3 regions of the Psychrobacter nivimaris genome follow, and region 3 is predicted to be linked to each of the others. Evidence: predicted binding sites of a transcription regulator. Region 3 holds the regulator's gene; each other region holds the start of a gene.

Evidence for each region. The regulator PhoB, encoded in region 3, activates phosphate uptake and scavenging genes when phosphate is short. The targets are predictions, from matches to a motif close to TGTCATNAANCTGTCATAA.
Region 1: a site for PhoB is predicted at 6,371-6,389, ahead of ACHEVO_RS12205 (DNA translocase FtsK). Genes of this name have one in related genera too.
Region 2: a site for PhoB is predicted at 2,918-2,936, ahead of pstS (phosphate ABC transporter substrate-binding protein PstS). Genes of this name have one in related genera too.

The regions. Positions count from the first base shown of each region.
Region 1 is NZ_JBHOFX010000006.1:1,527-9,962, reverse strand. It holds gene rlmH (23S rRNA (pseudouridine(1915)-N(3))-methyltransferase RlmH) at 1-136, shown strand, start outside; gene ACHEVO_RS12215 (DODA-type extradiol aromatic ring-opening family dioxygenase) at 258-1,148, shown strand; gene ACHEVO_RS12210 (amidase) at 1,178-2,671, opposite strand; gene ACHEVO_RS12205 (DNA translocase FtsK) at 2,996-6,319, opposite strand; gene trxB (thioredoxin-disulfide reductase) at 6,867-7,889, shown strand; gene aat (leucyl/phenylalanyl-tRNA--protein transferase) at 7,890-8,436, shown strand, end outside.
Region 2 is NZ_JBHOFX010000003.1:462,433-470,868, reverse strand. It holds gene ACHEVO_RS08710 (fructose bisphosphate aldolase) at 1-85, shown strand, start outside; gene thiC (phosphomethylpyrimidine synthase ThiC) at 208-2,322, opposite strand; TPP riboswitch at 2,571-2,715, opposite strand; gene pstS (phosphate ABC transporter substrate-binding protein PstS) at 3,009-4,175, shown strand; gene pstC (phosphate ABC transporter permease subunit PstC) at 4,385-5,338, shown strand; gene pstA (phosphate ABC transporter permease PstA) at 5,400-6,308, shown strand; gene pstB (phosphate ABC transporter ATP-binding protein PstB) at 6,481-7,317, shown strand; gene phoU (phosphate signaling complex protein PhoU) at 7,437-8,219, shown strand; gene ACHEVO_RS08675 (oxidative damage protection protein) at 8,317-8,436, opposite strand, start outside.
Region 3 is NZ_JBHOFX010000007.1:46,831-55,266, reverse strand. It holds gene ACHEVO_RS13215 (M23 family metallopeptidase) at 1-72, shown strand, start outside; gene phoR (phosphate regulon sensor histidine kinase PhoR) at 180-1,271, opposite strand; gene phoB (phosphate regulon transcriptional regulator PhoB) at 1,330-2,034, opposite strand; gene dtd (D-aminoacyl-tRNA deacylase) at 2,147-2,599, opposite strand; gene asd (archaetidylserine decarboxylase) at 2,874-3,710, shown strand; gene ACHEVO_RS13190 (HD domain-containing protein) at 3,805-4,434, opposite strand; gene ACHEVO_RS13185 (isochorismatase family protein) at 4,668-5,243, opposite strand; gene fadA (acetyl-CoA C-acyltransferase FadA) at 5,529-6,701, opposite strand; gene fadB (fatty acid oxidation complex subunit alpha FadB) at 6,932-8,436, opposite strand, start outside.

The sequences.
Region 1 (8,436 bases), on a different contig from region 3:
ATTAGCAAAGGCCGATGCAAAATTATCACTATCAGCACTGACATTGCCGCATCCGCTAGTACGCGTCGTACTCATGGAACAATTATATCGCGCGATGAGTATCAATAATAACCACCCTTATCACCGTGGAAATTAAACAAAATACTAGGGTATGTCCTCATTTTAAAAATGGGAACACGCCTTAAGCTATTTGTTTGATTTAAAACATTGACTCTAAAGTAGATTGAAAAACTGGCGCACGCCCTAATAAATGCAACATGAAATATCCAAAACGTGCGACACCCAACGCCTCTAAGCCCTCTCATCAACGTGATGATCATCATAATGTGCAGACGCCTATCACAGCGGCTGCCGCATGGGAGAATACGTCTGATGTAGCGACAAATACATCTAAGCCACCAGCGCTCTTTATCTCGCATGGTGCCCCTACGCTTGCAATTGAGCAGTCTGCGACGACCAGTGCACTGGCACGTATCGGTCAAAACTTACCTAAGCCACGAGCCATCGTCATTATGTCAGCGCATTGGCAGTCAGCAAAGCTAGAGATTAGCAGTAATCCACAGCCAAAGACGTGGCATGACTTTTCAGGATTTTCGCCTGAACTTTACGACATTCAGTATCCTGCTATAGGCCAACCAGCGCTGGCTGAGACACTTGCTCAGCAGCTGACCGCACGTGGTATTACTTGTAGTGTCAATCCAGTACGTGCCTGTGATCATGGCGTTTGGGCGCCGCTCAGACATCTGTATCCAGAAGCCGATGTGCCTATCATACAGATATCACTACCACAGCATTATGACAGTATTGCCTGCTATCAGTTAGGGGCACAGTTAGCACATCTACGTGATGAGCAAATTCTCGTCATTGGCTCAGGTAACATTACGCATAATTTGCAAGCATTGCGCTGGGAAGCTGACAGCATCGATCAAGCAGCCAAAGCATTTAAGCAGTGGTTGTTGCAGCAGCTCAAAATAGATATTCCCACGGCGCTCGACTGGCAGCAATACCCAGACTACAAGGACATTCATCCAAGTGATGAGCACTTGCTACCGCTGTTTTTTGCATTAGGTACTGGTCAGCGCGTTTCTGTCGTTCATCAAAGTATGGCCCATCATAGTTTGGGTATGGATATTTATCGCTTTGATTGAGTGCTATCAATCCAAACTATAGCTTAACCCTACTTCTCAAAAGCGTGTTTGGTAAATAAACCTGCGCGCTCCATCTCACCTGCCACGCTGAATAATGTCGCTTCATCATTCATACGTCCGATTAATTGCATGCCAATCGGTAGGCCTTTTTTGCTCATACCGACGGGTACTGACATCGCGGGTAACCCCGTAACATTACCCAATAACGTAAAACCCATCTTACCTAATACAGGTGCGCTGAGCTTTTCTATCATGCCTGAGCTAAAGGCATATCTACCCATATTAAAGCCCTTGTTAAGCACCTCGGCGCTACGCATCATCATCTCATCCATACGACTGGGCGGTAGTACACCATGCTTTACCGCAGGCGTGGGCACAGTCGGGCACAAAATCATATCGTAGCCTTCTAGCAATAGACCCGTCTGATACTGGCTATGATGCCAGCCATGTTTGGCATGTGCCAAATCAACCGCTGATAGCGAACGCCCAAGCAGTGCCATATTATAAGTTTGTGGCTCTAGGTTTTTGACGTGGTCAACACCAAACTCACGCTCGATATTATCAATCGTAAAAGCCGTATGCGCGCAGACCACCACGATAAAGTCATGCCAAAACTGCTCAATATTAATATTTGGCTCGGCTGGTACTACCTCGTGACCCATAGACTCTAATTGCTTAGCCGTTTGCTCAAGTACCGCCAGCACCTCTTTGTCCACTATCGTATTGGCTATCAAAGGCTGCTGATGCAAAGCGATTTTTAGCTTTCGCGGTGCACGCATTGCCGCTTGCAGAAACGTACCGTCTGGCGGAGCTATAACATAAGGGGCGCCAATCTCTGCTCCACTAGTGGCATCTAGCATCGCCGCACTATCGCGCACTGATCGCGTAATCACATGGTCAGCCACTGCCCCCTCCCAGCCTTCACCAAGATTAGGGCCCATTGGATTACGTCCACGGCTTGGCTTTAACCCAAACGTACCACACCAAGCAGATGGAAAACGTATCGAGCCGCCACCATCACCGCCGCCTGCCATCGGGACAATACCGCTCGCAACTGCTGCTGCACTACCTCCTGACGAGCCGCCAGAACTGTAGCCTTTTTTAAAAGGATTGTGAGTAGCACCATGCGCTTTTGGCTCAGTGGTGATAATCAAACCAAACTCAGGCGTGTTAGTCTTGCCAAAGGTATTAACGCCTGTCGCTTTCATCCGTTTGACGATTTCACTGTCTTTTTCTGAGATAATATTGACACTGCGGCTACCCATCGTAATAGGTTCGTCGGCGAAGCTAAATGACAAATCTTTTAGTAAATACGGCACGCCAGTAAATACACCTGAAGGCAAACCTGCCTGCGCGGCATTGTAAGCGCGCTCATCAAATCGATGTACAATGGCATTTAGCTTAGGGTTGATTTGATTGGCTTGATGGACAGCAGCGTCTAGCAATTCTTTCGCGCTGACCTCACCTGAATTGACCAATGCCGCTAAGGCTAACCCATCATACTGAGTATATTCTTTAAACATAACTAACCTTCCTTGGAGAGTAATTTTATTAAGACTATGTAGCACGCATACTTTCTAAAACTAATGACTATTTTTTCATAAACTCCTGTCAGTTTAGTATAAAAAACCGTGCCTGATATTTGATAAACGGACTCGTTAGTCATCTGGTCGATTTCGCTAGTTAATAAGCCAGTATACGAATCTACACTTCGCGCCCTAGAGCATATTGAACAATAAGAGCTTACTTCTAAACCCACAATTTATAAAAGCATTATTAAGTTTCTTCCATAAAAAAACGAGCCATTCACATGACTCGCTTTCTCGTTATCAACTTAAGGATTAATCCTACATCAATAGTTCACGTTTGCCACTTTTGCCCATCGAGCTGACCAATCCAGCTTCTTCCATAGAGTCGACAATACGCGCGGCACGGTTGTAGCCGATGCTGAATTTACGCTGAATGCTTGAAGCAGAAACTTTACGTGTTTCCATGATAAAGGCCACGGCATCATTATATAAATCATCATCTTCACCAGAGGCATTGGCTGTACTACCACCGCCTGGGCTAGACAATTCAAAGTTGCCTGCCATGTTATCAATATAATCAGGAGCGCCGCGCTCACGCCAAGCGTCACAGACACGGTTAACTTCTTCATCGCTGACATAGGCACCATGTACACGATCTGGCTCAATTTGCCCTGGTCCCAAGAACAACATATCGCCGTTACCCAGCATGTCCTCTGCACCGCCGCTATCTAGAATCGTACGTGAATCGACTTTTGAGTTGACTCGTAGTGCTGCACGCACTGGGATGTTGGCTTTAATCAGACCCGTAATGACATCGACTGACGGACGCTGAGTCGCTAGCATTAAGTGAATACCAGCAGCACGCGATTTTTGTGCCAAGCGTGTGATGAGCTCTTCAGCTTGTTTACCGACCTGCATAATCATATCGGCGAACTCATCCGCGACAATGACAATCATGGGTAAGGTTTTTAGCTTGGGTGCTTGGCTAATACTTACGCTGTCATTTGGTCGCCATAGAGGATCGAGCATTGGATTGCCTGACTTCTCCGCCGCGATGACCTTCTTGTTAAACTCATTGAGCTTACGAACCTTTAGCAAACTCATCAGCTGATAGCGACGTTCCATCTCGGCCACACACCATGACAAGCTACTGGCCGCTTCCGTCATATCGGTGACTACTGGCGTTAGTAAATGCGGAATATCATTATAGTTAGCAAGCTCTAACTGCTTTGGATCAATCAAAATAAGACGAAGCTCATTGGGTGTATATTTGAGTAGCATTGATAGTAGCATCGAGTTGACCAATACTGACTTACCAGAGCCTGTGGTACCAGCGACCAGCATATGCGGCGCACGCGCAAGGTCGGTAATGATTGGGTTTCCACCGATGTCTTTGCCCATCGCCATGCTAATCTGCGCTTTCGGGTCTTTGAACGTTTCTGTATTGAGCAGTTCAATCAAACGTACCATTTCACGTTTCTTGTTAGGCACTTCGATACCGATGTAGGGTTTGCCTGGAATTACTTCTACCACACGCAAAGAAGCCATTGATAGTGAACGCGCTAAATCACGCGAGATACCTGTGACTTTACTAGCCTTCACCCCAGCAGCCAATTCCACTTCGAAACGAGTGACGACAGGGCCAGGGATAGCATTAACCACAGAGGCTTTTACGTTAAATTCTTGTAGTTTAATTTCTAATAACTCAGACAGTTTTTCAAGCTCAGCCACAGTGTAGCTAGGCTTGCGGTCAGGATCAGGCTTATCCAATATAGACACTTCTGGAATAGGCGTCAGGCTGCTGCGATAAGCTGCCGTTTGCATCGAGCGCGACTTTTGACTGAAGGCTGCGTCATCACTAATATGCGGCATGACCGGTACATTGGTGTCGTCATCACTGTCGTCCTCTGGCATCATATCAGTGATATGGTTACTGCTATCACCCTCTGGGACAGCAAAACTAACAGATGGTTGCGCGGGCGTTTTAGGCTCAGGCTGTACATTTGAGACTGGACTGGTCACTTCCACCGTTGGCGCTGCTTTTGGATTGGCAGGAGGCGTATTGGTTGGTGTCATGTCTGAAACGTCTGGCACATCTGACAATGCAGGCTCCGTCTCTACTGTTATCGGAGCAACTTCAGGCTCAGAGACTACTGCTGTCTTTTCAGTATGTGGCAACTCTACAGGCGTAACAGACAGTTGATTGGCTGACTCCTGGGCAAAGCTAATAGGCTCTTCTACGATAGGTTCTGGAGTCTTCTCTGGTACTACTGGCTCAGCTGCTACAGTTTCCTGAACAGGCTTAGAGTCTTCATACGTTTCTACAACAGATTCCGCAGATTCTGATATATCAGCATGCTCTGCCAACCATGCTTCTGCTAGCTTATCTACTTCCGCAGTCTCATGTGTCGTAGGGATTTTAGGCTCAGTAGGTTCAATGACTGGCTGACTGGCTAAATTACTACTCACTGACTCATCAACCGATTCCGTCGTGGTAGTTACTACAGTAGCAGGTACTACTTTCTCTAACGATGCTGTGGTACTAGTACCTGTTTGGGAATAGTTGGGTACAGGCATAGCCGAGCTGCTCATGCCACTAGCACTGTAAGCCATCTGCTCACTTGCAAGTAAGTCATCGACCGTATTGGCGTCATTCCATGCAAAGCTTGGCTCGACTTTGCGCGCAATAGGTGCAGCCAAATTTGAAACTAATGGCTGGACTGCATTGTTGGCTGTATTATCAGTAGCAGCGTTAAGCGTTTCTGTATCGGTATTTGCCTGATCACTTTTTGAGCTATTGGGTATCGCCGCTGCTTTTGCTGCGATGACAGAGGCTTTGACACTATCTGCCAATCCTGAGGTTGCCAAAAAGTCTGACAATACACTACCGAAACGTCCACTACTGCTGACGTCTTGAGCACCGCTAGTATTTTCCGCAGACTGTAACTCAAGTGGCAGCTGCTCATGCTCTACTTTTTTATCTACCGATTTATCTAATTTCTGGCTATCATCTTGTGATGCAATGCTCGGTTCAGTAACGTCGATAGCATCCTGACTTTTTACACCTGAGCCAAGCCACGACAGCGCACGAACCTTTTGATATATCGTCATCCAATGGATATTAAAGGCAAACGTAGCGGTAATCACAACGAATACTGCTAAGAAAACCACACTCCCCCACTGCGATAGCAGCTGTGCCAAACGCGCCTGTAACTCTAGCCCGATGATACCACCAGCGACACCTTCGAGGCCGATTGCGTCAGGATTTGTGACTTGCTGAACTAGAGAGACCAATTGTGCAAATAATGCGCTAGCACTTAATAGTAAAAACACATAAGCGACCAATCGCATGAGCCAAAACGTAGGCTTGTTTTCCCACCAAATCAAGATAGATTCATAAACCACAAACGCCAAAAACCACCAAGCACCAAACCCAAAAAAGCTATAAAGCAAATCGGATAACCATGCGCCTGCCTCGCCACCCATGTTATTAATCGTGGTCATATCACTACTGATGTGCGACCAGCTAGGATCATTGCCTGTATAAGTCATCAAAATGACAAACAGATAAACGGCCAGTATTAACCCAAGGAGGGTAAACATTCCCTTTTTTAAATACTCAATAAGCGGTGCTGATATCACGTAAGATCTGCCTTGTTATTAATACTAAATGGTCGCCAATGCATGACTAAGCCTAATCATGCTGACATAAAGTGTTGACATAAATGTACCGAGCGAAGTGTTTGTTTGGCATGTGCCGATCATAGAGCCTTAAAACAACCGTTATCGCCTGGCCCCTACTACACTTGGCATAACTTCTTATAATAACAAATACATAGGTGCAGTGGCGACAGTCTTATCAAGAAAGCGGGTAAGAAAATAAATCAGTAGACACTTTGCGTAAGAAAACAGCTGGTTAGCGAAACAATAGTGGCAAAATATGGCTAACTGTATTGCCTAAATTCTATAAAATAGCATCTGTTTTCGCACTTATGTTCTAAAGTTATTTATTCTTTGATTCTAATGATACCTGTGTTTGTTTTAGCAAACTTGCACTTTGTGCGTTGTGCCCTTATGTTATTATCACACAGCAATTAGAAGAAGCATATTCGTAGTCATTTTTGATATTCGTCTTTTATTATATTTATAACTTACATTTTTAATTCGTATATTTAGCAAGGAACAACTCATGGCAACTGACACTACTGCTCCACGTCACGAAAAGCTCATTATTTTAGGCTCAGGCCCTGCTGGCTACTCTGCCGCAGTCTATGCAGCACGCGCCAACCTTAAGCCAGTTATGGTCACTGGTATGGAAGTCGGTGGACAATTAACCACCACTACTGAAGTCGACAACTGGCCAGGCGATGCGCATGATTTGACAGGTCCTGCATTGATGGAACGGATGAAAGCGCACGCTGAACGTTTCGGTACTGAGCTGGTCTATGATCATATCAACGAAGTAAACCTAAACGAGCGTCCTTTTCAGTTGACAGGCAACAACGGTAGCTATACTTGTGACGCGCTCATTATCTCAACTGGTGCCTCTGCACAGTACTTGGGACTAGAGTCAGAAACCAAATTTAGAGGGCTTGGTGTATCAGCCTGTGCTACTTGTGATGGTTTCTTTTATAAAAACCAAAAAGTTGCGGTAATTGGTGGTGGTAATACAGCGGTTGAAGAAGCTTTATACTTGTCTAATATTGCGTCTGAAGTGACCTTAGTGCATCGCCGTGACAGCTTACGCTCTGAAAAAATCTTGCAAGACAAGTTATTTGAAAAAGCTAAGAATGGTAATGTCAAAATCGAATGGAACCACCAAGTGAAAGAAGTGGTCGGTGATGATATGGGCGTCAATGGCGTCGTTATCGAATCGATGATTGATGGCAGCACTAAGCAACTAGATACAATGGGTATGTTTGTCGCTATTGGTCATAAGCCAAATACTGACTTGTTCAAAGGTCAATTAGACATGAAAGATGGCTATCTGATCGTTAATAGTGGCTTGAATGGTAATGCCACTCAGACCAGTATCGAAGGTGTGTTTGCCGCAGGTGACGTAGCTGATCACGTTTACCGTCAAGCCATCACTTCTGCTGGCACTGGCTGTATGGCTGCGCTAGATGCTGAAAAGTACTTGGATGCATTGGGCGAAACCGTCGCTCGTGATCACACTTATGATTCAACACTAACTGCAGATAAAGAAACCTAAATGGGCAACTTTACTCAACAGCACGATAAACAGATTACGCCTGAGACTTTAAAAAGTCTTGGGCGTTATGACTTTCCCGATCCTATTTCTATCGATCCTGATGGTATTGGTATCGTCGCTATGGGCGGTGACCTAGCACCTGAAACGCTGATATCAGCCTATGCTCAAGGGCTGTTTCCTTGGTTTAACGAAGATGAACCTATTGCTTGGTGGTGTCCCGAGCCACGTTGCGTGATTGTCCCCTCTGCCTATCAACCGAGTAAGTCTCTACGTAAGCAAGCAAATCGCGAACGTTGGCAAGTGACGCTTAATCAAGCTTTTGACGATGTCATACATGCCTGTAGCTTACCGCGCAGTGATGGCCTTAATGACAATCAGCCTGAAGGCGAGCATACTTGGATTCATGATGAGATGATTGAAGCTTATACCAAACTGCATGCACAAGGCTTTGCTCATAGCATTGAAGTTTGGGACGAAGCAAGTCAACTGATTGGCGGATTATACGGGTTAAAAATAAACGGCATCTATTTTGGTGAATCAATGTTTC
Region 2 (8,436 bases), on a different contig from region 3:
TTTGAGTAAGCAACAAAGCGATAGCGAGTTTGCTGAAACCATTAATGCCTCAATTGAAGAGATTTATGAAGCGTCAAAAGTGTAAACGTAGTAAATAAAAATTCGCACATAAATCATGAGTAAATAAGCAAAAAAGCCCTACTAGATAAGTATAAAAATACTTGAATAGTAGGGCTTTTATTATTTTAAAAGTATCGGTTATTAACTCTACACCTCTTTATATAACTGACGTCCTTCGTTGTTATATTTCTTAGTCATCTCGGCCATGCCTTGGCGAATTTCCTCAGCAGTGGCCTCCCCAACTTGTCCGACAAGCTCTGTATCTACCTCTTTGATTAGGTGACCAGCATCGGTTAGGTCACCCGTTTGCGGCGTTACTTTTTGGTTAGCAGCATTTTTATCCAGTCCCGCTGCATATTCACGCACGTTTTGAGTGATTTTCATTGAACAAAACTTAGGGCCACACATGGAGCAAAAGTGTGCCGATTTGTGTGCGTCTTTTGGCAACGTCTCGTCATGATATTCACGTGCAGTATCAGGGTCGAGCGCCAGATTGAACTGATCATCCCAGCGGAATTCGAAACGTGCTTTAGATAATGCATTATCACGTGCTTGTGCTCCTGGATGACCTTTAGCCAGGTCAGCAGCGTGTGCGGCGATTTTATAAGTGATAATGCCGTCTTTAACGTCTTTTTTGTTTGGCAGACCTAAGTGTTCTTTTGGCGTGACATAGCACAGCATCGCTGTACCAAACCATCCAATCATCGCAGCACCGATGGCGCTAGTAATATGGTCATAGCCTGGAGCGATGTCTGTCGTTAATGGCCCTAAAGTATAGAAAGGCGCGTCAGCACATAGCTCAAGCTGCAAGTCCATGTTTTCTTTGATCCGGTTCATCGCCACGTGTCCAGGGCCTTCGATCATCACCTGTACATCATGCTCCCATGCGACTTTGGTCAATTCACCAAGCGTACGTAGCTCACCGAACTGCGCTTCATCATTGGCATCTTGTAAGCAACCAGGACGTAGGCCATCACCTAGACTAAATGCTACATCGTACTGTTTCATAATCTCGCAGATATCTTCGAAATGCGTGTATAAAAAGCTTTCCTTATGATGCGCCAGACACCACTGCGCCATGATAGAGCCGCCGCGTGAGACGATACCTGTCAGACGCTTTGCGGTGAGTGGTACATAGCGTAATAGTACGCCAGCGTGGATAGTAAAGTAATCTACGCCTTGCTCTGCTTGCTCAATCAACGTATCACGGAATATCTCCCACGTTAGGTCTTCAGCGACGCCATCGACTTTTTCTAATGCTTGATAAATCGGTACCGTACCAATCGGCACAGGAGAGTTACGGATTAGCCATTCACGGGTTTCATGAATATGATTACCCGTTGATAAATCCATGATGGTATCCGCACCCCAACGTGTTGCCCACGTCATTTTGGACACTTCTTCATCGATAGACGAACCCAGCGCTGAGTTACCGATATTGGCATTGATTTTCACCAAGAAATTGCGCCCGATGATCATCGGCTCAGATTCAGGGTGGTTGATGTTGTTTGGGATAATTGCGCGTCCAGCCGCCACTTCATCGCGAACGAATTCAGGAGTAATGATTTGAGGCGTATTGGCACCGAAGCTTTCGCCATCGTGTTGACGCATATCGGTCAGTTCATGCTGCTTTTGCGTTTCGCGTATGGCGATATATTCCATTTCAGGAGTGATGATGCCACGGCGCGCGTAGTACATTTGCGTAACGTTCTGTCCTGCTTTAGCGCGACGCGGTTTATCAATATGAGCAAATCTAAGATTGGCAGTGCTGATATCGCGAGCACGTGCTTGTCCATATGAGCTAGATAAGCCGCTTAACTGCTCAGTATCATCGCGTTCTGCGATCCAGCTTTCACGCAATTTTGGCAATCCACGTGTGAGGTCGATATCGACATTAGGGTCAGTATATACACCTGAAGTGTCATACACATAAAACGGTGGATTATGCTCACCGTCTTTATCTCCAGTGCCACCAACAGGCGTATCAGCCAAGCTGATTTCACGCATTGGTACTTGGATGTCAGGTCTTGAGCCTTCGATATAGACTTTTCTTGAGGCAGGTAAAATACGGTGCAAGTCGCGCGCATCTTCTTCGAAACGGGCATCACTTGCGGCACGGTGAGCAGGGGTTTTTAACGCATCTGCTTTTTTATCTGCTTTGACGTTGGTCGTGTCAGCAGCATTTGAAGCAAGCGTTGAGTTGTCGGCTGGGTTATGCGTTTGGGCTTTCGGTGCAATTGAGGTAGTGTCTGCAGTAGTCATATGCTGTCCTAGCGTGTTGGTTTTTGAATAAAATCAACACCGCCAGTATCTGCGGGGGTAGGCATCCATCATCTAGACAAGTTTATATCATGAACCCACAACTTCGACCAAAAAGTATCGTCGCGCATGGTGCTCATCAAATATTGGACGCAGCTTTATATCCTCTCTTCTTATCTGGCTATGCATTACGCATATTAAGACAGTAGTGACGATAAAAATGTATTTCTACGCGCCTTTTGTCATAAATAACAAAGTGCTTAAGACTTCCCTGCGTCGGTACTAACCGCATCAGGTTCGGCGGGTGATCTCTCAGCGAATGTATCAAGGCGACTACTTTAATAAAGTAAGTTTAATAAAGTGAGCCAAAAATACACCGCACCCCGAGTCTGTCAGTGTTGTAAATCAGCCTTCATACTAACAAAATTCTGTACCAACGGCTAATAGTATTTGGATACAAATATTCTGTGCCACACATACTATTTAATATTTTCGTGAATAATTTTTTTGAGTGTTGATAGATGAGGATGCTTAGTATTACTAGGTTGTAGACAAATTATTCAAATATTATGTAAAGCGAATGAAGGATTCTAGAAGTTGTCATTAAACTGTCATAAAGATTTGGCAAGATAACACGCATATCACAAGCAATGCTTTTTTATACCGTTGTTAAACTTCAGGAGTCCTACATGCGTTATTCGTTATTAGCAGTGGCCGTCAGTTGTACATTAATGCTTACGGCGTGTAATAAGTCAACAGATACGGCGGAGCCAACTGCTGATACTAGCAGTAGCGCTGTGACAACAGCTGAAACAACCTCTCAGACAGCATCTTCTGCTACGTCAGATTTTAAATCTGCTGAAAATATCGCTATGAATATTACAGGTGCAGGTGCGTCGTTCCCGCAGCCTATCTATGCGAAATGGTCATATGACTACAATGCTGCGACCGGTGGCCAAGTCAATTATCAGTCGATTGGTTCATCTGGTGGTATCAAACAAATTCAGTCAAAAACAGTAGACTTTGGTGCTTCTGATGCCCCAATGACGCCTGAAGAGTTAGACGAAGCAGGTTTGATTCAGTTCCCAACAGTCATCGGTGGTGTTGTACCAATCGTCAACATCGACGGTGTTGAGCCTGGTGCATTGAAGCTAGACGGCACAACGTTGGCTGATATCTATTTGGGTAAGATTAGCAACTGGAATGACCCTGCAATTAAGGCGATGAACCCAGATTTGACCTTGCCAGATGCCGCAATCACAACAGTATTCCGCTCAGATGGTTCAGGTACGACCTTCAACTTCACTGACTATCTTGCTAAGGTTTCACCAGACTGGAAAGACACCGTCGGCGTTGATAAAACCGTCAAATGGCCGACTTCTGCTACTGGTGCAGGCGGTAAAGGTAACGAAGGCGTTTCAAGCTACGTAAACCGTATGAAAAACTCCATCGGTTATGTTGAGTATGCTTACGCTAAGCAAAATAAGATGTCACATACTGCGCTGAAAAACGCAGCTGGTAACATCGTACAGCCATCTGCTGAGACGTTTGCTGCCGCAGGTGATATCGATTGGTCACAACAAGAAGGCTTTTATAAAGTCATCACCAACTCTGAAACTGACCAAGCATGGCCTATCGCTGCTGCGACCTTTATCTTGGTACATAAGCAACCAGAAAATCCTCAGCAAGTCGCTGGCGTGTTGAACTTCTTTGACTGGGCTTATACCCAAGGTGATGACAGCGCCATGGAACTAGACTACGTACCATTCTCTGACACGGCAGTGGCCTTGTTCAAAGAGAAGTGGAACGAAGTAAAAGGTAGTGATGGACAGCCTGTCTACAAGCCAGCTCAGTAATTTGTTTCTGCTAAATACTATTTAGCAACTGACAAGTTATCCTCTCGAATAACTATTCTCCGGTAGTTGTTTGAGAGGTTTTAACACAGCAAATTTGATGAATACATCTCGATAGATATAGTTACTCATACCGTTTAAGTTTGTTGTGTTAAAACCTAAGATACATCTTTTTAATATTTCGATTCATCCCATTCAATGCTGAGACACTTATGACAGACTTAAGGTCCCAACTGGCTAAACAAAAACGTTACGACGCTTTATTTGTCAACTCTACCAAAGCGTTTGCCATACTCGTCCTCCTATCTTTAGGGGGCATTTTGGTGTCTCTAATTGTTGGAGCATGGCCGAGTATTCAAGAGTTTGGTTTGGGATTTTATACCAGCAATAACTGGGATACAGTCGCCAATGAATACGGTGCATTAGCGCCTATTTACGGCACCTTAGTCACGTCATTTATCGCCATTGTTATTGCGGTTCCAGTCAGTTTCGGTATTGCGATATTTTTAACCGAGATGTGCCCTAAGTTCCTCAAAAAACCACTTGGCATCGCCATTGAGTTGTTGGCTGGTATCCCATCTATCATTTATGGCATGTGGGGATTATTCGTATTTGCGCCATTCTTTGGTGATCACATTCAGCCATGGTTTATTGAGCACGTCGGGCCTTTGCCTATTATCGGTAAGCTGTTTGCAGGTGCGCCTATGGGACTGGGTATGTTTACCGCATCCCTAGTACTTGCCATTATGATCATACCGTTCATCGCTGCCACCATGCGCGATGTTTTCTCTGTCGTACCCGATTTACTGAAAGAGTCAGCCTATGGCATGGGAGCGACGACTTGGGAAGTCATGTTCAAAATTATCTTACCTTACACCAAAGCTGGTGTCGTTGGTGGCGTAATTTTGGGTCTTGGTCGTGCATTGGGTGAGACGATGGCAGTTACCTTTTTGATTGGTAATGCGTTTAATATCAGTCCAAGCCTATTCACTTCTGGCGTGACGATTACCTCGGCCTTGGCCAATGAGTTTGCTGAAGCGTCTAGTGAGCTACATCTTGCGTCTCTACTACATCTAGGTTTAATCTTATTTGTCATCACTTTCATTGTGCTGTCTTTAGCAAAACTGATGCTCATGCGTATGGATCACAAAGCAGGTAACCGATAAGTCTGTTACCGATTTATTGAACCTTGATAGATATTGATAAAAGATATGGGAAATAAATATTATGCCTGCTAGTAACAATGCGCTCAATGCACCATTACCTACTAAGCCAAACGGCGCTACCCGCTACAATCAAAGCCTGTATAACAAGCGTCGTTTGACCAACAAGTTAGGTTTAGGTTTTGCCATGTCAGCGATGGTTTTTGGCCTCTTTTGGTTGTCATGGATTTTGGTGACTTTGTTTGTTGAAGGCTTCCAAGGCATGGTACAGCTACCAATCTTTACCGCTGATACGCCGCCACCAATGAGTGCGGGCGGCTTACGTAATGCTATCGTTGGTTCGGTCATGTTGGCGTTTTCAGGATTGTTTATCGGTGCACCTATTGGTCTTATGACAGGTATTTACTTATCTGAGTTTTCTAAAGGTAGTATGCTTGGCAAGGTCACTCGCTTTTTAAATGATATTCTATTGTCAGCGCCATCGATTGTCATCGGTCTGTTTATCTATGCACTGATGGTAAAAGGTCAAAGTTTCTCTGGTTGGGCAGGCGCGTTGGCATTGGCATTGATTGTTATTCCGGTGGTCGTGCGTACGACAGAAAACATGCTGAACTTGGTACCTAATAGTCTACGCGAAGCAGCCTATGCGCTAGGGACTCCTAAATGGAAGTTGGTCACTCAAGTTACTGTAAAAGCTGCGCGCGCGGGACTGACCACAGGTGTGTTATTGGCTTTTGCTCGAATCACTGGTGAGACAGCCCCGTTACTATTTACCGCACTTAACAATCAATACTTCAGTACAGACATGGGTCAGCCCCTTGCTAACTTACCCAATACCATTTACCAGTTTGCGATGAGTCCTTACGACAACTGGCATACATTGGCTTGGGCGGCAGCACTACTTATCACCGCGTCTGTCCTAGTGTTGAATATTTTGGCAAGATTTATCGGTGGTAGAGGTCAGCCCAAATAAGGGCTGAGAGCAGACCAGACCGTAGCACGCTACACGCTAAGCATTTACTTAAACTTATATGAAATTAATTGAGCTAGGTTGAAATATTATGAATGATGTCCTAAGCAATGTCCGTACAAACACGACTGCTGACAACTTTAATACGGCAACAGGCAGCCTATTAAATAGACCCATGTCTACTAGCGCCCAAGCTCAGCAACCAAACACTGCTGATTTTAATAAACAAACGATTCAAGATATTCCTAAGAACATGCCTGCTGCAAAAATGGAAGTTCGAGATCTAAACTTCTATTACGATGATTTTCAGGCATTGAAAAACATCAATATCGATATCGCGGATAAAAAAGTGACCGCTTTTATTGGTCCTTCAGGTTGTGGTAAGTCTACGCTACTGCGTACCTTTAACCGCATGTACGATCTATATCCAGGTATGCGTGCAGAAGGCAGCATCAATCTAGATGGCAAAAACATCTTGGGTAAAGACATCGATGTGAACTTACTGCGTGCACAAGTTGGTATGGTTTTTCAGAAGCCAACGCCGTTCCCGATGTCAATCTATGACAATGTCGCCTTTGGCGTACGACTGTATGAAAAATTAAGCAAAGACGAGCTGGATCATCGCGTAGAGTGGGCACTGAAAAAATCAGCGCTATGGCCAGAAGTGAAAGACAAGCTAAAAGCATCAGGACTGTCGTTATCAGGTGGTCAGCAGCAGCGTTTATGTATCGCACGTAGTGTCGCGACCAAACCTGAAGTACTGTTGCTTGATGAGCCGACCTCAGCGTTGGATCCTATCTCGACGGGTGCTATCGAGGATTTGATCGAAGATCTGAAAAACGACTACACCATCGCTATCGTCACTCACAATATGCAGCAAGCAGCACGCGTATCTGACTACACGGTCTATATGTATTTGGGTGACATGATTGAGATGGGTGAAACCGATCAAATATTTACCAAACCTACTCAAACCGCGACGGAAGACTATATTACAGGTCGTTATGGCTAACATTGATTGGGACTGAAATCGGTACAAGCAGACAAAGCTGATTAGCATGTTATAAGCCGACTTTCTAACTTCACAAGCACACCGCGCTATTAAAATATAGATTCTAGGGAATACCTCTCATGCAAAGTGATAAGCATATCTCCAAAAGTTTTGACCAAGATCTTGATGAAGCCATCCGTTTATTTTTATACATGGGTGATAGCGCGGCCAACCAAGTGGCCAAAGCCATTCATGCTCTGATCGATAAAGACGAAACACTGGCGCAAGAAGTCATCGATATGGACTTCGATATCAATCGAATGGAGGTCGAACTCGACGAGCACATTTTGTTATTGGTCGCCAAACGCCAGCCAGCAGCCAGTGATTTGCGCTTAGTCATGTCAATCAGTAAAGGTGTGGTCGATTTGGAACGTATCGGCGATGAAGCGGTAAAAATTGCGCGAATGGCCAGTAAAATTGCGGCAGAAGGTAAATCAGCATACGGTTACGCTGAAGTTCAGCATCTGAGCAATCAAGTTCGTCTGATGCTAAACAACTCGCTAGAAGCTTTTAGTCAATCGAATGCGGAGCAAGCGTTTGAAGTGATGCGTAATGATAGCGTGGTCAATACCGAATATCAGTCAGCCATTCGTGCTTTGATGACCTATATTATGGAAGACTCGCGCCACGTATCAAAAGTCATCAATATTATGTGGATATTACGATCGCTTGAGCGTATCGGTGACCATGCACAAAATGTCGCAGAGCTAGTGATTAACTACATCAGTGGACAAGACGTACGCCATTCAGACTATGCCATGGTCGAAAAAGCGGTACAAGAAGCCAATGATCGCTTAGCTGCTCGTCAAGTTAGTACATTGTCAGCCAATGAGCTAGAAACGTCAGATAGTGATGAAGGCTGATAAGAAAGGCTATGGTTTTTACCTTATAAAAAAACGCGCTATAGTAAGCGCGTTTTTTTATAACTACTAAATGTAGCTAGTAGAAAGCCAGTAAATACTAGCTTTCTGGTGTCCAGCCTTGTGCACGCTCATAGTCTTCGTTGTCTAAGAACTTATCACGCTGCTCTGTTAAAAACTTTTTGGCAGCAGGATCCATCATGCTTAGATGGTTTTCATT
Region 3 (8,436 bases):
ACACACGTACATTATGGTATCTATATTAATGGCAGTGCGGTCAACCCTTATCCGCTTTTGCAAAAGGATTAACGAATACAGAAAAGTATATCGTTGCCCCGAGCTGAAGTAGTGCTAAGTTTGCATTAATCACAAAACTGAAGCCGAAAAACCAACGCTAATACAGACTAGAAATCATATTAATTGGCTGTGACAGATCTGACGTAATTTGAGGGAAATACCACACTAAATGTCGACCCTTCCCCTTCTACTGAATCGATTTGCAATTGCGCTTCGTGCTGGTGTAATACATGTTTTACAATCGCGAGTCCCAACCCCGTACCACCTGTCGCACGGCTGCGACCTTTGTCGATACGATAGAAACGCTCTGTCAAACGGGCGATATGCTCTGACGCAATACCGATCCCATCATCTTCAACCGCGAAACGGCAACCATCAGACGTCCTTGTCCAGCTGATAGTGATATTGCCACCCTTTGGCGTATATTTGATCGCATTGATTACCAAATTGGATAGCGCACTATTTAAGTACATCTCTGACCCGTACAGCCCATCATACGTATCTATATGCAAATGAATGATGTGTTTGTATGCTTGGTTGTAGGCCTGTGCATCGTCGTAGATATTGGTTAGTAGCTTAGTCATATCTATGTAATGCAGCTCGTGTGACTCTTCGATTTCAATCTTAGACAGTAGCAGTAAGTCGTTCACAATTCTGTTCATACGGGCAGTTTGCTGCGTCATCAGCTCAAAACCGCGACGCCATTGCGGCGGCATATCTGGCTGATCGGAGAAATTTTCCAGATAGCCCATCATCACAGTTAATGGTGTTCTAAGCTCATGCGAGACATTCGCCACAAAATCTTGACGCATTTGCTCTAAATGCCGCAGGCGGGTCACGTCATATACAAACAGCAGTTTTTCATCACCGAAAGGAGTCAGTTCACACTTCAAGTAGCGACTAGGATCTCGCCATGATTCTATATGGACGCCATCGTTGGGTATCGTTGTACCTTCATAGTACTGGCGGAACTCAGGTACAGTAATAAAGTCAAAAATATTTTGACCTTTGTCCTCTGGCTGTAGCAGCAATAAGTCTTGTGCTGCCTGATTCCACCACTCTAAACCGTCAGTATTATTGAGCAAAATCACTGCATCGCGCAAGGCTCGTAGTGCACTGCCGATTTTTTTGAGTTGCTCAGCTGTACTTTGAGTAGATATTTGCTCTAATAGAGCTGATTGCTCACGTTGTGCTGGCGCTATCTTGTCCATTTCTTATCCTTACCACTATCCGCTGCCTCAATATCGCTGCGGCATTATTTGTACAAGATTAACTTGGCTCAATCAGGCTAGAAAATCGGTAGCCTGTCCCGCGTACTGTCTGTATCAATGTATCACAGTCATAAGGTCGCAGTAATTTACGTAGACGTTTGATATGCACATCGATGGTTCGGTCTTCGATATATACATTGCCGCCCCATACCTGATCGAGCAGCTGCGTTCGTGTATAGGCGCGCTCAGGGTGACTCATAAAAAATGCCAATAGACGATACTCTGTGGGCCCAACATCAACGATTTTACCTGCAGCTGTCACGCGCTGACTCTTGGTATCTAGACTTAACTGTCCAATTTCGATAGGTTTGTCGCTGCTCATCGCGCTACTGCGGCGTAGTACGGCTTTGATTCTAGAAATCAGCTCACGAGTCGAAAAAGGCTTGGTCATGTAATCATCTGCCCCTGCATCAAGACCATGCACCTTACTGTCTTCTTCACTTTTTGCCGTTAGCATAATGACTGGTATTTCAGAGAGCAGCTCATCGTTTTTGAGCATACGACAAAAATCCACACCGCTCTTGTCACCTGGCAACATCCAGTCTAACAGTATCAGTGACGGTCTATGATCGACCACTTGCTGATGCGCCTCTGACACGTCAGCCGCTTGCAAGCTATCAAACCCAGCCATCTCTAGCGTCATGACAACCATTTCACGAATCGCAGGCTCATCTTCAACAATCAAAATTTGCTCATTATACATAGGACATTCTCGGTGTTAGAGGACAAAATCTAGCATGTAAAAAGGCGATATATACTCACCAGTCTCTACCTATTAAACGGATTAATTATGACAGCTTGATGACACTCTAAAATCAGATTTCTAGTAAAAAATTGAGCGGCCCATCATTGACGCTCGACACTTGCATATCCGCACCAAACTGACCAGTTGCCACGTTAGGGTGCTTAGTTTTGGCATAGTCGACCAATTGTTCAAATAACGCTTGCGCCGCAGCAGGTACCATTGCTCCACCAAAGTCTGGTCGGCGCCCTTTGTCTGTTTTTGCCATTAGGGTAAATTGTGAAACTAAAAGCAACCCACCAGCAACCTGCTGAACGTTTTTATCCAGTTTACCAAATTTGGCCGGATCATCGTCATTTTCAAAAATGCGATAAGTCAGTATTTTGTCAATCATACGCTGGGCAGCGGCGAAATCGTCTTCATGCCCTAAGCCAATATATGCCAATACCCCATGCTCAATCTCGCCAATACACTGCTGATCGACGACCACACTAGCGTGCTTCACCCGCTGTATGAGTGCTTTCATTTACTAATTCCTTAACAGATTATGGCCATACAATAATATGCTGTCCATGATAAAATACCGTCATTAACTTAACTATTATTAGGGCGTGTTTGATATTCACAAATAGGTACTGCGGATCGCTAAAACTGTTCCAGACAAGGCGTAAAACGACGATAATGCTCATGCCTTATCTAGATCTACAACGTAGTATGGCGCAATTTTAGCCACTGTCAGTGCCATGGTCGAATTTCCAACACGCCCCCATTACATTACACCTTATTTTGGTAGCCTTATTATGAATGTATTTACCACCTTACAACAGCTTGTGCCGCAGCAAAAGCTCAGTAAAGTCGCTGGACGTTTGGCCGCCAGTCGCCATCCTTATGTCAAACGCACCTTTATCCGTAGCTTTGCCAAAGCTTATAATATCAGCTTAGACGAGTACGAACGCCAAAGCCTTAACGCTTATGAAAGTTTTAATGACTTTTTTACCCGCGAGTTAAAAGAAGACGCTCGTACTATCGACGCCACTGCAAACGGTATCGTGAGTCCTGCGGACGGTATTATCTCTCAGCTAGGACAAATCGAAGACCACAAACTACTACAGGCAAAAGGTCGTCACTATGATGTCGGCCAACTACTTGCTGATAGTGAAGATGGCAGTTATTTCGCTGATGGCAGTTTTGCGACTATCTACTTGGCGCCTAGCAACTATCACCGTGTGCATATGCCATTTACTGGCACATTGACTAAGACTCGCTATGTGCCTGGTACACTGTTTTCGGTCAACAATACTACGGCGGCTAACGTGCCAGACTTGTTTGCGCGTAATGAACGTCTGGTCTGTATGTTTGATACCAAGTATGGCAAAGCAGCTGTTGTGATGGTTGGTGCTATGATTGTCGCTGGTATCGAAACCGTCGCGACAGGCAAGATTGCTCGTACTGACGACATATTCGAGTCTGATCATGACATGCAGTTTGTAGCAGGCGAAGAGCTTGGACGCTTCTATCTAGGCTCAACGGCTATCGTAGTATTACCAAAAGCAGCAAAGGCTGACTGGCTAGATAGTATGCAAGCCAACGGCGTCGTGCAAATGGGACAGTTGCTAGGAATGGCGAACGCTCAATAACACGCCTGTATAAAAATAATTAAAACATCAGCCTAATTAAGCGTAAATCATAATGCTTAATTGGGCTTTTTTTATGCCTGCTACTTATGTAGATTTACGCATCAATTAACCAGCCTTTCTGAGTTGCGTATTCAATATTATGTGAGAGCCAATCATGGATAGGAGGAAAGCTGTCTTTGATAAATGCATGAGCACCCGCCACTTGCGAGCGCGTAACGCCAAGCTCAATCCACGTTTTACCATCGGTATTTAGATTGAGTAAAAACGGCAATAAGCGATCAACCACTCTGAGCAACTGGCTCTCTTTGCTACTTCCTGTTTCTTGCGCTTCCCAAACCTCACTCAAATCACTAATGCCATTGCCTCGCTCACGTTGCAATCTGGCAATACCTGCACGCTCTTCGACGTGTGCATCAGTACGCGTATCGGCATATAAAAAAGTATCGCCCGCATCAATCTCACCTAAATCATGGACTAACGCCATCTTCAGCAATTTTTCATGATTAACATCTAGCGCAAATAATTCAGCAATCGACCAACAGGCCATCGCTAAATGCCAAGAGTGTTCGGCAGAGTTTTCTTTGCGAGTGGTCTGTGTCACATAGCTGCGGCGATTCACGCGTTTGAGCGCATCTAACTCCAATAAGAAATGAGTGACATCATCGATTTGGATATGTGAAGTAGATTCGGAGTTAGTGAGTGATATAGAGCTGGCTTGCGACATTGATTTTCTCTGGTTTTCTCTAGTTATTGGTTTTAACGCTTATAAGTTCTAGCGATTTTAAGTTTCATTGCTCAAGGTATTATAGTTAGTTTGATATCTAGCAATGGTTAAAAAACTATTACCGTTATCAAAAAAATAGCGCTTATTTTACCAAGCGCTATCTATTATAAATTAGAAGATAAATGGTTAAATTGACATTTATCCAAGTCTTTAAGCAACTAAAGCTTAACCACCTACTTAATCAAATTAATAATGGTTTTAAACGCAGGATCTTCGCGGCTACGGCACAGTTCAAACAAGATTGATTCGACAGTACTAATCACCCCACCTGCACGGCGAATACGGCGAATGGCTTGCTTTTTGTCATAAGGAAAACGAGAACCCACCGCATCCCCAATAATGACAGGCTGCATACCATTATCCAATAAATCCAGTGCCGTCTGCATAATACAGACATGAGCCTCAGCACCAAAAAGCAGAACAGTACTACGGTTCTGCTGCGCTAGATGGTGCCATGAATCATTATTATCGCAGGCACTAAAGGTAACCTTTTCAAAGCTCTTGGCATTATCTCCTTCAAGTACGTCGCGCAGCTCTGGTAAGGTATCGCCCAAGCCTTTTTTATATTGTTCATTGAGCATGATTGGAATATTGAGCGCTTGCAGCCCTTTAATCAAGGTAACGGTTTTTTTGACGATATTTTCGTGGTCATAGATATGCGGCGTTAAGCGCTCTTGCACATCAACAATCATCGCTTGGGTATTCTCACGAGCGATTCGATAGGTGCGATCATTAATCATAGTAGACATAGTACACTCCTTGTACGGCTGACAGTTGCAACTAAAAACTATTTTAGAATTATCATAAACAGTGCCATGGTTCATCTTTCTCTTATTTAGTCATAGTTTCATGAATGCGTCAATGGAGATAATTTTTAATCGCCGTAATACTGTGTTTTTCAACTCTGTGATTTACTAACTGGCTAACTATTAATTTAACCCATAAAAAAACCTCTAGCCGTTATGACTAGAGGTTTTCCGTTAGCGAGTAGCTACTTATTAAGTGTTCAAATAATCTTGTTTATATAAATAAGACTAAACACGCTCAATAATAGTAGCAATACCTTGGCCAAGACCGATACACATCGTTGCTAGACCGATTTCAGTATCCGACTGCTCCATTGCGTTTAGCAAGGTAACCGTGATACGAGCGCCTGAACACCCTAGTGGATGACCCAGAGCAATCGCGCCACCATTGATGTTGACGATGTCTTGCTTGTCAGATAGGTTTAGACCTTTCAATACTGATAGACCTTGAGCAGCAAACGCTTCGTTTAGCTCGATGGTTTGCATGTCATCGATGCTCATGCCAGCACGCTTCAATGCTTTTTGGGTAGCAGGTACAGGACCATAGCCCATGATAGCAGCGTCACAACCAGCAACAGCCATACTACGGATACGAGCACGTGGCTTTAGACCTAGATCTTTGGCTTTTTGTGCGCTCATTACTAGCATTGCTGACGCACCGTCAGATAATGCAGATGAGGTTGCCGCTGTTACTGTACCGCCTTTTGGATCAAACGCTGGACGTAGCTTTTGCATTTGTTCCATCGTTGCATCTGGACGAATCACTTCATCAACCGTACATAGTTGCAGACGACCAGCAGCATCATGACCTTCGATACCGATGATTTCATTGTCGAAACGACCTTCAGTAGTTGCAGCCCATGCACGGCGATGTGACTCAAGACCAAACGCGTCTTGCTCTTCACGTGTGATATTGTTCATACGACCTAGCATTTCAGCAGTCAAGCCCATCATGTTTGACGCTTTTGCATAATGCTTAGAAGCAGCAGGGTTCAAATCAACACCGTGCATCATGCCGACGTGACCCATGTGCTCAACACCACCGATGATGAATACATCACCTTGGTTGGTCATGATTTGTGCAGCGGCAGTATGTAGTGCCTGCATAGAAGAACCACATAGACGGTTAACCGTTTGGCCACCAGCAGTCTTTGGGATACCAGCTAGCAAACCGATGTTACGACCGATGTTCAAGCCTTGCTCTAGCGTCTGATTGACACAACCCCAGATAATGTCTTCGATATCATTGGTATCAAAGTCATTACGTTCTACTAGCGCACGTACTAGTTCCGCTGACATGCTATCAGCACGTACATGACGGAACATACCGTTTTTGGTTTTGCCCATTGCCGAGCGTACGCCATCTACGATGACCACATCTTTTGGACTTAAAGTTGTCATACCATATTCCTTTTCAATTTTTATTGTCAGTGTAGTCAGTCCAATTTACGACTATTACCTTGTTAACCCCGCTCAAAGTACAGTAGGTACATTTGCGCTTGATTTACTCGTACTAGCATTAAACTAAACCAACTATAATCGTACGTTCGCTATTGGAGACTATTCATGTCTCAATTGCTTTCATGCAAAATAGCAAACGTACTGCACTTCATCCTAGTAATGACTGACTATTACGCTGTTGCGTAAAAAGTCTCGCCTGCGGCTGCCATGTCGCGAATCTTTTGTGGCGCTTCATAAGCTTTGCCAAGATGTGCGTATTTTTCACATAATGCCAAGTAGTTATCTAGACCCATTTGGTCGACATAACGGCAAGGGCCACCACGGAATGGAGGGAAACCTACGCCCATGATCATCGCCATGTCGGCCTCGCTTGGTGTGCTTACGATGTTATCTTCTAGGCAGCGAACGGTTTCGTTGCAGAAGGCAATCATAGTGCGATCAATGATTGCTTGATCGTCAAACGTTTGCTTTTCACTGTCAGTTGTGGCTTTTAGCAACTCGTAAGTGGCTTCATCAGCAACTTTCTTTGGCTTGCCGCGCTTGTCCATTTCATATTTATAGAAACCGATGCCGTTTTTCTGACCTAGACGCTCATTGTCATATAGATGCTGGATAGCACCTTTATAATCAGGCTTCATGCGATCAGGGAAACCATCAGCCATCACTGCTGCGCCATGTACACCAGTATCTAGACCAACCACGTCGATTAGGTATGCAGGGCCCATTGGCCAACCGAATTTTTCCATAACTTTATCGACATGAGCAAAGTCAGCACCTTGCTTCAGTAGCAAGTCAAACGCACCAAAGTATGGGAACAATACACGGTTTACCAAGAAACCTGGGCAGTCATTCACAACTACTGGCACTTTACCCATTTTAGAAGCAAGGGCAACAGTAGTCGCGATGGCTTCTTCAGATGATTTCTCACCGCGGATAACTTCTACCAATGGCATACGATGTACTGGGTTGAAGAAATGCATACCAACGAAGTTTTCTGGACGCTCAAGCGCTTCTGCTAGGAACGTAATAGAGATAGTCGAGGTGTTTGAGGCTAGGATGCAGTCGTCTTTTACTAGACCTTCTACTTCTTTTAGTACCGCACGCTTCACGTTTGGATTTTCTACAACGGCTTCGATAACGATATCAGTCTCAGCAAAATCACCATAGTTCAAAGTAGGACGGATACGGCTTAAGGTTTCACCCATTTTTGCTGGAGTCATCTTGCCGCGTTCTACCATTTTACCAAGCAGTTTGCTCGCTTCGCCCATACCAAGGTCTAATTGCTCAGACTTGATGTCTTTCATGATGATTGGCAAGCCTTTGCTGGCTGCTTGATAAGCGATACCGCCACCCATGATACCAGCGCCTAGTACAGCGGCTTCGCTGATGTCGTGTGCTTGCTTGCTGTGTTTTTTGGCCAGTTTTTTGACTAGCTGATCGTTTAAGAATAGACCAACCAAGCTCTCTGCTTGTGGCGTCTTAGCGGCTTTTGCAAAACCAGCAGCTTCTACTTCGATCGCTTTGTCACGTGATAAATTAACGTGCTTTTCAATCGTTTCGATAGCGATTGCTGGTGCTGGGTATTGCTTAGGATTGGCTTTAGCGAAAATAGCACCTTTGGCACTGTTGAACGCCATCGCTTGCTCAAGCTGGTTTAGCTTAACTGGAGCCAGTT